DNA from 3 places in the Arthrobacter sp. StoSoilA2 genome. Region 2 is predicted to be linked to each of the others. Evidence: riboswitches for the same ligand, from Rfam matches in the RefSeq annotation. Region 2 holds a riboswitch; each other region holds the start of a gene.
The links. Region 2 has a riboswitch for S-adenosylmethionine ahead of LDN82_RS19675 (DUF1737 domain-containing protein). Riboswitches for the same ligand answer to the same signal wherever they lie in the genome.

Region 1 (3,268 bases), 1.1 Mb from region 2:
GAAGCCGGGCTTGTGCACATCTCCGGCGTGCATGATGCGTGATAGCCGATGGACCCAGGGCACAGAGGTGTCCAGTTGGTTCCATACCAGGCCAAGAACTCCGTGGGGGCGAAGGATGCGGGCGATCTCCGTGCTGGCCTTGAGCGGGTCACACCAGTGCCAGGCCTGGGCAACGCTGACGACGTCGAATGCTGAGTCCGCCAGCCCTGTTGCCTCGGCCGTACCCTCCAACGCCTGAACGCCGGGATAGGACTTTCGAAGTTGCTCCAGCATGTCTGTGGAAGGATCGACGGCGGCCACCTGCAGGCCGCGTTCCACGAGCAGTGCCGTGAATTTTCCTGTGCCTGCACCAATATCCGCGGCGGACTTCGCTCCAGGAGGAAGAAGCCAAACCACTGAGTCTGCGGGGTAGCCGGGCCGAACGCGATCGTAGTGTTCGCCGCCGTCCTGGAAGCTCTGGCCCAGTTCGTGGCGGCGCGTGGCATGCAGCTTGGGACCACCTGGCCTGGCAGCGCTGCCGGAAACACTTCCGCCGGAAACGCTACGGGAAGGCACGGCCACGCACAGACTCCTTTACCGCGAACGCCGGTTACCCTACGAATTTACCGCACAGTACGTGTACATCAGCAACCGTGCTGTTTCAGTCAATAGTGCTGTGTCAGTCAATAGTGCAGGGTGCAGCCCCTGCGGTGCCCGGCGTGTTTGGCGCCCATTCCGGGTAGCTGCGGTGGTCGTTTGCCGGCACCCAGCGGCCTTCGTCCACTACATAGTCCCAGCCGAGACCCGTGCGCTTGAGTTCCTCGATACCAGCCAGCAGCCGCGTGGCATCCTCCAGGCGGGAGCCCACGCCGAAGCTGGCTCGCAGTGAGCCGGATGGGAGGCCCAGCCGCTTGAGGAGGGGATGGGCGCAGAAGCGGCCGTCACGAAGTCCTACACCGTGTTCGGCGGCGAGGTAGGCGGCGACCAGTCCGGCGTCGAATCCTTCCACCGAGAAATTGACCACGCCGATGGTGTCCTCGGAGTCGCTGAAGATCCGGTGGACCGTCACGCCGTCGATTGCTTCAAGTCCCTGTACGAGGTAGGAGCGGATTCCAGCTTCATGGGCATGCCAGGCATCCTGATCCAAGCCGGCGAGCACCTGCGTCGCGCGGGCCAACGTTGCCGCACCCAGGACATTGGGGGAGCCGCCCTCGTGGCGGGCGGGACCTGAGGCCCAGCTGACCGAGTCCAGGCGCGCCTCACGAACAGCGCCTCCGCCAGCAAGGTGGGGAGTACCGGCGTCGAGCCAGTCGGGACGGCCCACAACGACGCCGGCGCCGAACGGAGCGTAGAGCTTATGGCCGGAGAACACGATGTAGTCGACGTCTGCGGCGGCGATGTTGATGCGGCGGTGGGGGGCAAGCTGCGCGGCGTCCACCACAATCCTGGCACCGTATTCGTGTGCAAGTGATGCGAGTTCGGCGATCGGCAGGATTTCACCGGTCACGTTCGAGGCACCGGTGACCGCCAGCAGAGATACGCCGCCTTGGCTGAGTTCCTCGCGGAGCCTGGCCAGCGTAGCGGTCAGTGTCGAAGCAGCTACGACACTGCGATGAGGGACGCCCTGCCAGGGAAGGAGATTGGCATGGTGTTCGATGTCCAGGTAAAGGACCTCGCCGGTTGGCTTTCCGTCCAGTTGCGGGAGGCAGCCCGCCAGCAGGTTCAGCGAGTCCGTGGTGTTCCGGGTGAAGATGACGGAATCATCCGGACGGCCGCCGACGAATTCGCGGACGATATCGCGGGAGTTCTCGTAGACCGAGGTGCTGATCTGGGAAGCGTAGCCCGCGCCGCGGTGGACACTGGCGTAGTAGGGGAGGATCTCGTTGAGATATGCAGAAACGATGGTCAACGCGGGAGCGGATGCTCCGTAGTCGAGGTTGGCGTAGCGGACGTGGCCACCCTGGATCAGGGGAGCTTGCAGCTCCGCGCCTGTGACGGCGGCCAGGGGCCTGCCCGCAGCGGCTTCGTGCGCTGCTTCTTCGACCGCAAGGGACGGCAGAACGGTGGAGTTGAACGTAGCAGTGCTCATGGGACCTCACTCAAGAGGGACCCCCTATGGGGATCCGCGCTTGCCGTATCCGTTCCGGACCGGCCAGGTCGTCACCCGGGGCACCCCACCGCGAATGGAGGGTTGCCGGCCAGCAAACCGGGGTTTAGCGCTGGCACTCGTGACCTGTAAAGAGGTTAGGCCACGCATCTGGCCTGCTCCAAAGTCGCTTCGCTTTGTTAAGCAGAATGTTACGAAGGGTCCGGAAACCGGGTTTTGGGCGAAGAAAAGACGGCGGATGCCCCGAAAAGGAGGCTTCCGCCGTCGAAAATTCTATACTCAGCCGGTTGGCCTGTTGGTCCGCCGGGTCAGAGGAGGTCATCCAATGCGGGGTTTAGCCGCTTGAGGACCTCCGAATGGAGGATGGAGTTGGTGGCCAGGGCGTTGCCGCCGAAGGGGCCGTCCTCGCCTTCCAATGAGGTGAAGCGGCCGCCGGCTTCCGTCACGATGGGAACCAGTGCTGCCATGTCGTAAAGATTCAGCTCTGGCTCGCAGGCGATGTCAACAGCCCCCTCGGCTACCAGGCAATAGGACCAAAAGTCGCCATAGGCGCGGGTGCGCCAGATGTCTTCCGTCAACCCCAGGAACTCGTCCAGATTGCCGCGTTGCTTCCAACCGGAGAGGCTGGAATATGACATTGAAGCATCGGCCAACCGCGAAACGTTGGACACCCTGAGCCGGGTGGCTGATGCCAGGGAGCGGCCCATGTAGGCGCCCATGTCCTTTGCTGCCCACCAACGCTTGCCCAGCGCGGGGGCGCTGACAACTCCAACGACGGGCTCGCCTTCGTCAACGAGCGCGATCAGGGTAGCCCACACGGGAACGCCCCGAACAAAGTTCTTGGTGCCGTCGATGGGGTCGATGATCCAACGCCGGGAGCCGTGGCCGCTGCTGCCGAACTCCTCGCCGAGGACGGCGTCACGGGGGCGCGAGCGCGACAATTGGCCGCGGATGGCTTCTTCCGCAGCCTTGTCGGCATCCGTCACGGGCGTGAGGTCAGGCTTGGTCTCGACCTGCAGATCCAAGGCCTTGAAGCGGTCCATGGTTTGGGCGTCCACGGAATCCGCCAGCACGTGGGCCAGTCGCAGGTCGTCGTTGTAGCTGGAAACGGGTTGGGTCATGCCACCAAACTATCGTGAAACGTTCCCTGCGGTTGGATCGCCTTGCGCCGACACTTAGTTG
Region 2 (3,268 bases):
CGATCAAGAAGGTCCGGGGCTCGGAGGACATGCTCAGAAGTCCAGAAGATTCTGGCGGAAGCCACCGTCGCCGTAACTCTTCCTCAACAGGCCACGGCGGCGCAGTTCGGGAGTGAGCTTGTCCAACACGCCGTGCACGGTGACGGGGTCCACGAAGCCGGAGAAGAGGAAGCCGTCGCCACCCACAGCCTCGCCGGTCTCCTCGAGATAATCCGCGATTTCACCAACCGTGCCGATGATTGAATCACCGGCGCCACCGCTGCGTGCCTGAAGGATCTGGCGCAGGGTAGACCCCGGAGGCGCCGCCTTGGCGAAGTGCTCCAACGTGCCTTGGTTGCTGTTGGTGCTCAATTCGGGCAACGGCGCATCAAGGTCGAATTGCTTGAAGTCGATCACGGACAGGTAGGAGATCGAATTGAGCTGGCTGTCGATATCACGCTGGGTAAGCTCCCGGCGCTGCGCACGCAACTCCCCGGCCTCGGCCGATGAACCAACCACGGTGGGCTTCAGCACGAAAAGTACCTTGACGTCGTCGGGGTTCCTGCCCGCCTTTGCAGCCTCGGCACGGATGGAATCCCGGTAGGCCTTCATGCCGTCAACGCCACGGGCCAAGGCGATCGCCACGTCTGCATGCCCACCCGCGAACGCTTTGCCGCGGGGAGAAGCGCCGGCCTGCACCAGTACGGGCTCCTCCGGCAGAGGTGCGGTGTTGAGGGGACCGCGGACCTTGAAGAAGTCGCCTTGGTGGTTAATGGGGTGCACTTTGGTGTGGTCGGCGAACACGCCGGCCTCAACGTCCTCAAGGACGGCGTCCGGTTCCCAGCTCCGCCAAAGCCTGCGGACGACGTCGACGAATTCCTCCGCCTTCTCATATCGAAGGTCGTGTTCAATCTGCTGGTCCAAACCGTAATTCTGTGCTGCGAGGTCGCTGCCGGAAGTTACGACGTTCCATCCCAACTGCCCCTCGGAGAAGTGCTGCAGCGTGGCCAGGAGGCGGGCCGCAGTGAAAGGCGGATAGAACGATGCGCTGACCGTCGGGACGATTCCAAGGTGCTCGGTGGCGGACAGAAGGTACGGCACCAGGGCCAAAGGATCATGTTTGGGCGCAAAGGAGGCGTGTGCCAGCGAGACCTCGGCAGTGCCGCCATAGGTATCGGGAACAGTAAGGGAGTCCTCGATGATGAAGAGGTCAAGGCCGGATTGCTCAAACGCGCGGACGGCGTCTTGATACAGGGCAGGCTTCTTCCAGTCGTAGCCCAGGCTGTAGCCGGGAGTTCCCCATCCCTGGACACCAAAACCGTGCCCCACGAACCATCCAAAATGCAGCATGGGCTTGAGTGTAGAGCTGCCTTGTCCGTTCACCGCGACCTGATTTCTTGCGAAGTTACAGGGGGTCGTACTGCGTCAATTATGCTCCCGGGGCGTCACATTTGGGCTGCTACTCCAGCACCGGCCGGTTACGCAACATGACGACCGCGTAACCGCTTGCAAGTGCGGGCCGCCGCCGCGGGATGTTACGTTTTTCTTGAGTAATGAGCACCAGCGCCAAGCCCTGACTTGCTGGTCGGCAACCCTCTCTCCGGCGGGGTGCCTCAGGTGACTACTCGGCGTATCGACACTTCGAACTGCAAGCGTGACTGAGGAGCACCAGCCAATGCCTGAACCCACTGAAGAAAAACTCTCCTACCGCCTGATTACAGGTCCGGATACCCGTGAATTCTGCGAGCGGATCACCACGGCACTCGCCGACGGCTACGTGCTCCACGGCAGCCCGGCAGCCACGTTCAATGGCACGGATGTCATCGTGGCGCAGGCGGTCGTCCTGCCCGCTGCCATCGCCAACGCAGACGCCGCCGTCGCGAATGCTGTTGACCAGTTGGAGAACGACGACGACGAAGAAGCATTCGAGGGACACGCATGAGCTACGCAGGTGACCTGACCCCGCAGGACGCGTGGGCCAAGCTTGAAGAAGGCGCAATCCTGGTAGACGTCCGCACCGAGGCCGAGTGGGCCCACATCGGCATCCCGGACACCAAAGCCACAGAGAATGATCCCCTGTTTATTCAGTGGAACCTCGCCGGTGGCATTCCCAACTCCCGCTTCATCGAGGACCTGCAGCAGCAGGCACCCGAGGGTGAGGGAGTGGAGCTCGTTTTCATCTGCCGCTCAGGCCAGCGCTCCATCTCGGCCGCCATCGCCGCGACGCAGGCCGGGTTCACCGCCTACAACGTGCTTGAGGGCTTCGAAGGTGACCCCGACCGTTACGGCGAACGGACCATCAACGGCTGGAAGAACCGCGGCCTGCCAACCAACCTGGGGAACGACTAAGTGACTTTCAATCCCGATGCCGCCAGCTGGAGCCCTGACACCCAGGCAGTACGCGGCGGCCTTGACCGTACCAACTTCCAGGAGACGTCCGAACCCGTTTTCCTGAACTCCGGCTTCGTCTACGAATCCGCTGCCGCCGCCGAACGCGCCTTCACCGGCGAGGACGAACGCTTCGTTTACTCCCGCTACGGCAACCCGTCCGTGGCCACGTTCCAGGAACGCTTGCGGTTGCTCGAAGGAACCGAGGCATGCTTCGCGACGGCGTCCGGCATGTCCGCGGTGTTCACCGCCTTGGGTGCCCTCCTGGCTGCCGGTGATCGCGTGGTTGCCGCCCGTTCCCTGTTCGGCTCGTGCTTCGTGATCCTCAACGAGATCCTGCCGCGCTGGGGCGTAGAGACCGTGTTTGTCGACGGTCCCGACCTCGACCAGTGGCGGGCTGCCCTCTCCGAACCGACCACCGCCGTATTCTTCGAGTCGCCCTCGAACCCCATGCAGGAAATCGTGGACATCGCCGCCGTCAGCGAGCTGGCGCATGCTGCGGGAGCGACCGTCGTCGTCGACAACGTCTTTGCCACACCCCTGCTGCAGCGTTGCGGTGACCTGGGCGCGGACGTCATTGTGTACTCCGGAACCAAGCACATCGATGGCCAGGGGCGTGTCCTCGGCGGCGCAATCCTGGGCACCAAGGAATTCATCGACGGCCCGGTCAAGCAGTTGATGCGGCACACCGGACCTTCACTCTCCGCCTTCAATGCCTGGGTGTTGACCAAGGGCCTGGAGACGATCGGCCTGCGGGTGAACCACAGCTCGGCGTCTGCTTTGAAAATCGCGGAATGGCTCGAGCAGCAGCCTGCCATTAACTGGGTCAAGTACCCCTTGCTGAAATCGCACCCTCAGTACGAGCTGGCAGCCAAGCAAATGAAGGCCGGCGGTACCGTGC
Region 3 (3,268 bases), 2.3 Mb from region 2:
ACATTGCCGAGGCCGGAGACCATGTCGTCGCGAGCCCCAGCCTCTACGGTGGCACCTACAACCTGCTGGCGCACACTCTGAAGAAGTTCGGCATCTCCGTGACGTTCGTGGAGGATCCGGACAACCTGGACCAGTGGCGGGACGCCGTGCAGCCCAACACCAAGCTGTTCTTCGGCGAGGTTGTGTCCAATCCGCGCCAGGACGTGCTGGACATCGAGGGTGTTTCACGCGCTGCGCACGAGGCTGGCGTGCCACTCATCGTGGATAACACGCTCTCAACCCCCTACCTCATCCGTCCCATCGAGTGGGGTGCGGACATCGTGGTGCACTCGGCTACCAAGTATCTGGGCGGCCACGGCGCGGCGATCGCCGGCGTGATCGTGGACTCCGGAAACTTTGATTTCGGCAAGGACCCGGAGCGCTTCCCCGGATTCAATACTCCGGACCCCAGCTACAACGGACTCGTTTACGCCCGGGACCTTGGCAAGGATGGCGCGCTCGGAGCCAACCTCTCCTACATTCTCAAGGCGCGCGTGCAGTTGCTGCGCGATCTGGGTTCGGCGGTTTCCCCGTTCAACGCCTTCCTCATCGCCCAGGGCCTGGAAACCCTGAGCCTGCGCGTCGAGCGTCACGTCTCGAACGCCACCAAAGTGGCTGAATGGCTGGAAGCCCATGACGACGTCGAATCGGTTGCCTTTGCGGGCCTGCCGTCCAGCCCTTGGTACGACCGCGGCCGTAAGTACGGGCCAAGGGGTACCGGTGCAGTGGTGGCATTCAACATCAAGGGTGGCGTCGAGGCCGGCAAGCGATTCGTGGACGGCCTGGAGTTGCACTCCCATGTTGCCAACATCGGTGACGTCCGCTCGCTGGTTATCCACCCGGCGTCGACTACCCACAGCCAGCTCACGGTCGAACAGCAGCTGGTTGCGGGCGTGAATCCAGGCCTTGTCCGCCTCTCCGTGGGAATAGAGCACGTGGACGACATTATTGCTGATCTTGAGGCCGGTTTCCGGGCTGCCAAAGGCGCTTAATCGCGCTGCTGGGGGAGCGGCCGCCCGCCGTCGAAAATTCGCCGGGCGGCCCTTCGCGGTGCGTGTTCCTGAACGAAGCGGCGCCAAACCGTCACACAGCTGTCACATTCTTCGCCAAGACAGCGGTATTTTTCCTAGACTCTACGTATTAGGTCATGAGTGCCAGCGACAGCCCCGGCTTGCTGGCCGGCAACCCTCCTCCGCGGTGGGGTGCCCCGGGTGAAGACCTGGCCTGTCGCACGCAAGGCGGCAGGCAAGCGCGAGGTTAGGTGTCAAAGGAATGACCATTACTGCTACAGCACCCCCCAAACCGGGCAAAGAAGACGGGACGGTCAAGTACGCCGGCGTAGGTTCACTGGAACTTGAAGCCGGCGGTTTTCTCCCGGATGTTGTGCTTGCCTACGAAACCTGGGGGCAGTTGAATGCGGATGCGTCCAACGCAGTCCTGGTTCAGCACGCACTGACGGGCAGCACGCATGTGGCCCGCGGTGCTACTGATGAGGAAGGCTGGTGGGAGCAACTCGTTGGTCCCGGCGCGACGATCGACACCAACCGGTTCTTCGTTATCTCCATCAACATTGTCGGCGGCTGTTACGGCAGCACGGGCCCATCGTCAGAGGCGCCGGACGGACGGCCCTGGGGATCCCGCTTCCCACTGATCACCTTGCGCGACAGCACGGTGGCTGAAGCCCGGCTCGCGGATGCCTTGGGGATCAAGGCATGGCACGCAGTCCTTGGCGGTTCCATGGGTGGGGCGCGGGCACTTGAGTGGGCGGTCACCTTCCCTGAGCGTGTTCAGCGGTGCGCGGTTATTTCTGTGGGCGCCTACAGCACAGCCGAGCAAATTGCTTTCGCCCAGTCGCAGACGCTCGCCATCCGCCAGGACCCGAACTTCAACAACGGCGATTACTACGGTGGACCAACTCCTGAGGCAGGCCTTGCCCTGGCCCGACGGATAGCGCACATCACGTACCGGTCAGCGCTGGAGCTTGATGTCCGCTTCGGCCGGGAAGCCCAGCACCAGGAGACGCCCCTGGCCGCTGCGGTCCTGGGGGAGCGTGGCCGCTACCAAGTGGAAAGCTACCTCGACCACCAAGGCACCAAGCTGGTGCGCCGGTTCGATGCGAACAGTTACATCGCCATCACCGAGGCGCTGATGTCCCACGACATCAGACGGGGCCGGGGCACCTTGAAGGAAGCCTTGGCTGCCGCCACTGCTGAATTCTTTGTGGCAGCCGTCGATTCCGACCGCCTCTATTTTCCGGCCCAGTCAGTGGAACTGGCGCAAAACCTGCCAGGCAATGTGCCCGTCCACGTGATCGAGGCCCCCATCGGCCACGATGGCTTCCTGACCGAAATCGGCCAACTATCGAAGCAGCTTCGCGAGGCCTTCTTCGCCTAAGCCGGCTCAGCCGTTCATGATGTCGCCGCGCTGCTTCATGTAATCCTCCATGGCAATTTCGCCGTTGCTGAACTTGAGGTCCAGTTCGGCCAGCTTGCGCGCGCGGAAGCCTTGCTGCTCAGAGCCGCGGTGGCTCGGAAACGTAGGTGAAGAAGCGTTCGACGCCGGTCCTGGCGGCGGTGGGGCATCGGCAGGGCGGATGGTGGTGGGCTGCGTGGGATAGCCCGGATAATTCGGCTGCGGGTAACCCGGTCCCGGAAGATTCTGCGGGGGATAGCCGGGGCCCGGATAATTCGGGCCCGGGAAATTGCGGTCCTGGAGCCGCCGCGCCCGGGACTTGTTGTACATGCGTATCCCCATGGGAATCAGCCACGAGCAGACGATGATCCAGAAGATCAGATTGTTCACGGTGCAGGCCTCCTAGGTCTTAACCCAGCTTAGTCCCGCAGTTTCACACCAGCTTTGTCTCCATGCCCAGGAACCTCCCGTAGCGTTCCACTTCTGCCTCCAAAGCTTGTTGTTCGGCTGTTGTGAGTGGCCTGTTCATTCTGATGTCGAGTTCGCAGATCCCACCCGAGAAGCTGTGGCGCCACCATCCGGTCAACCTGCCATCGAGCAACACCACGTGAATTGGAGCATCGCCCTCGGGGAAATAGGGCGCCCTGCCGCCGAGGTAGTGCCTCGATTGTGAATAGCCCATCACGTACTCGTCGTAGCACTGGATGAGATCGACACGGGGAAGTCCTGGCCCATCGTCACCTGGTGGGGGAGTCGCTGCAAGTGCCTCCACATCTTCTGCTGGCAAGTAGAAGTCCAAGCCGTCGACCGCCACGGT

Region 1: another riboswitch for S-adenosylmethionine. It lies ahead of LDN82_RS14560 (aminotransferase class V-fold PLP-dependent enzyme); the one in region 2 lies ahead of LDN82_RS19675 (DUF1737 domain-containing protein).
Region 3: another riboswitch for S-adenosylmethionine. It lies ahead of LDN82_RS07540 (homoserine O-acetyltransferase); the one in region 2 lies ahead of LDN82_RS19675 (DUF1737 domain-containing protein).

Annotation. Positions count from the first base shown of each region.
Region 1 is NZ_AP024643.1:3,203,760-3,207,027, reverse strand. Features, by position in the region: gene LDN82_RS14565 (class I SAM-dependent methyltransferase) at 1-555, opposite strand, end outside; gene LDN82_RS14560 (aminotransferase class V-fold PLP-dependent enzyme) at 659-2,068, opposite strand; SAM riboswitch class IV at 2,100-2,213, opposite strand; gene hisN (histidinol-phosphatase) at 2,395-3,207, opposite strand; gene rsgA (ribosome small subunit-dependent GTPase A) at 3,262-3,268, opposite strand, start outside.
Region 2 is NZ_AP024643.1:4,312,378-4,315,645, forward strand. Features, by position in the region: gene LDN82_RS19665 (aromatic amino acid ammonia-lyase) at 1-31, opposite strand, end outside; gene LDN82_RS19670 (NtaA/DmoA family FMN-dependent monooxygenase) at 34-1,362, opposite strand; SAM riboswitch class IV at 1,529-1,640, shown strand; gene LDN82_RS19675 (DUF1737 domain-containing protein) at 1,655-1,921, shown strand; gene LDN82_RS19680 (rhodanese-like domain-containing protein) at 1,918-2,328, shown strand; gene LDN82_RS19685 (O-succinylhomoserine sulfhydrylase) at 2,329-3,268, shown strand, end outside.
Region 3 is NZ_AP024643.1:1,644,734-1,648,001, forward strand. Features, by position in the region: gene LDN82_RS07535 (bifunctional o-acetylhomoserine/o-acetylserine sulfhydrylase) at 1-1,031, shown strand, start outside; SAM riboswitch class IV at 1,183-1,297, shown strand; gene LDN82_RS07540 (homoserine O-acetyltransferase) at 1,312-2,433, shown strand; gene LDN82_RS07545 (hypothetical protein) at 2,440-2,841, opposite strand; gene LDN82_RS07550 (winged helix DNA-binding domain-containing protein) at 2,885-3,268, opposite strand, start outside.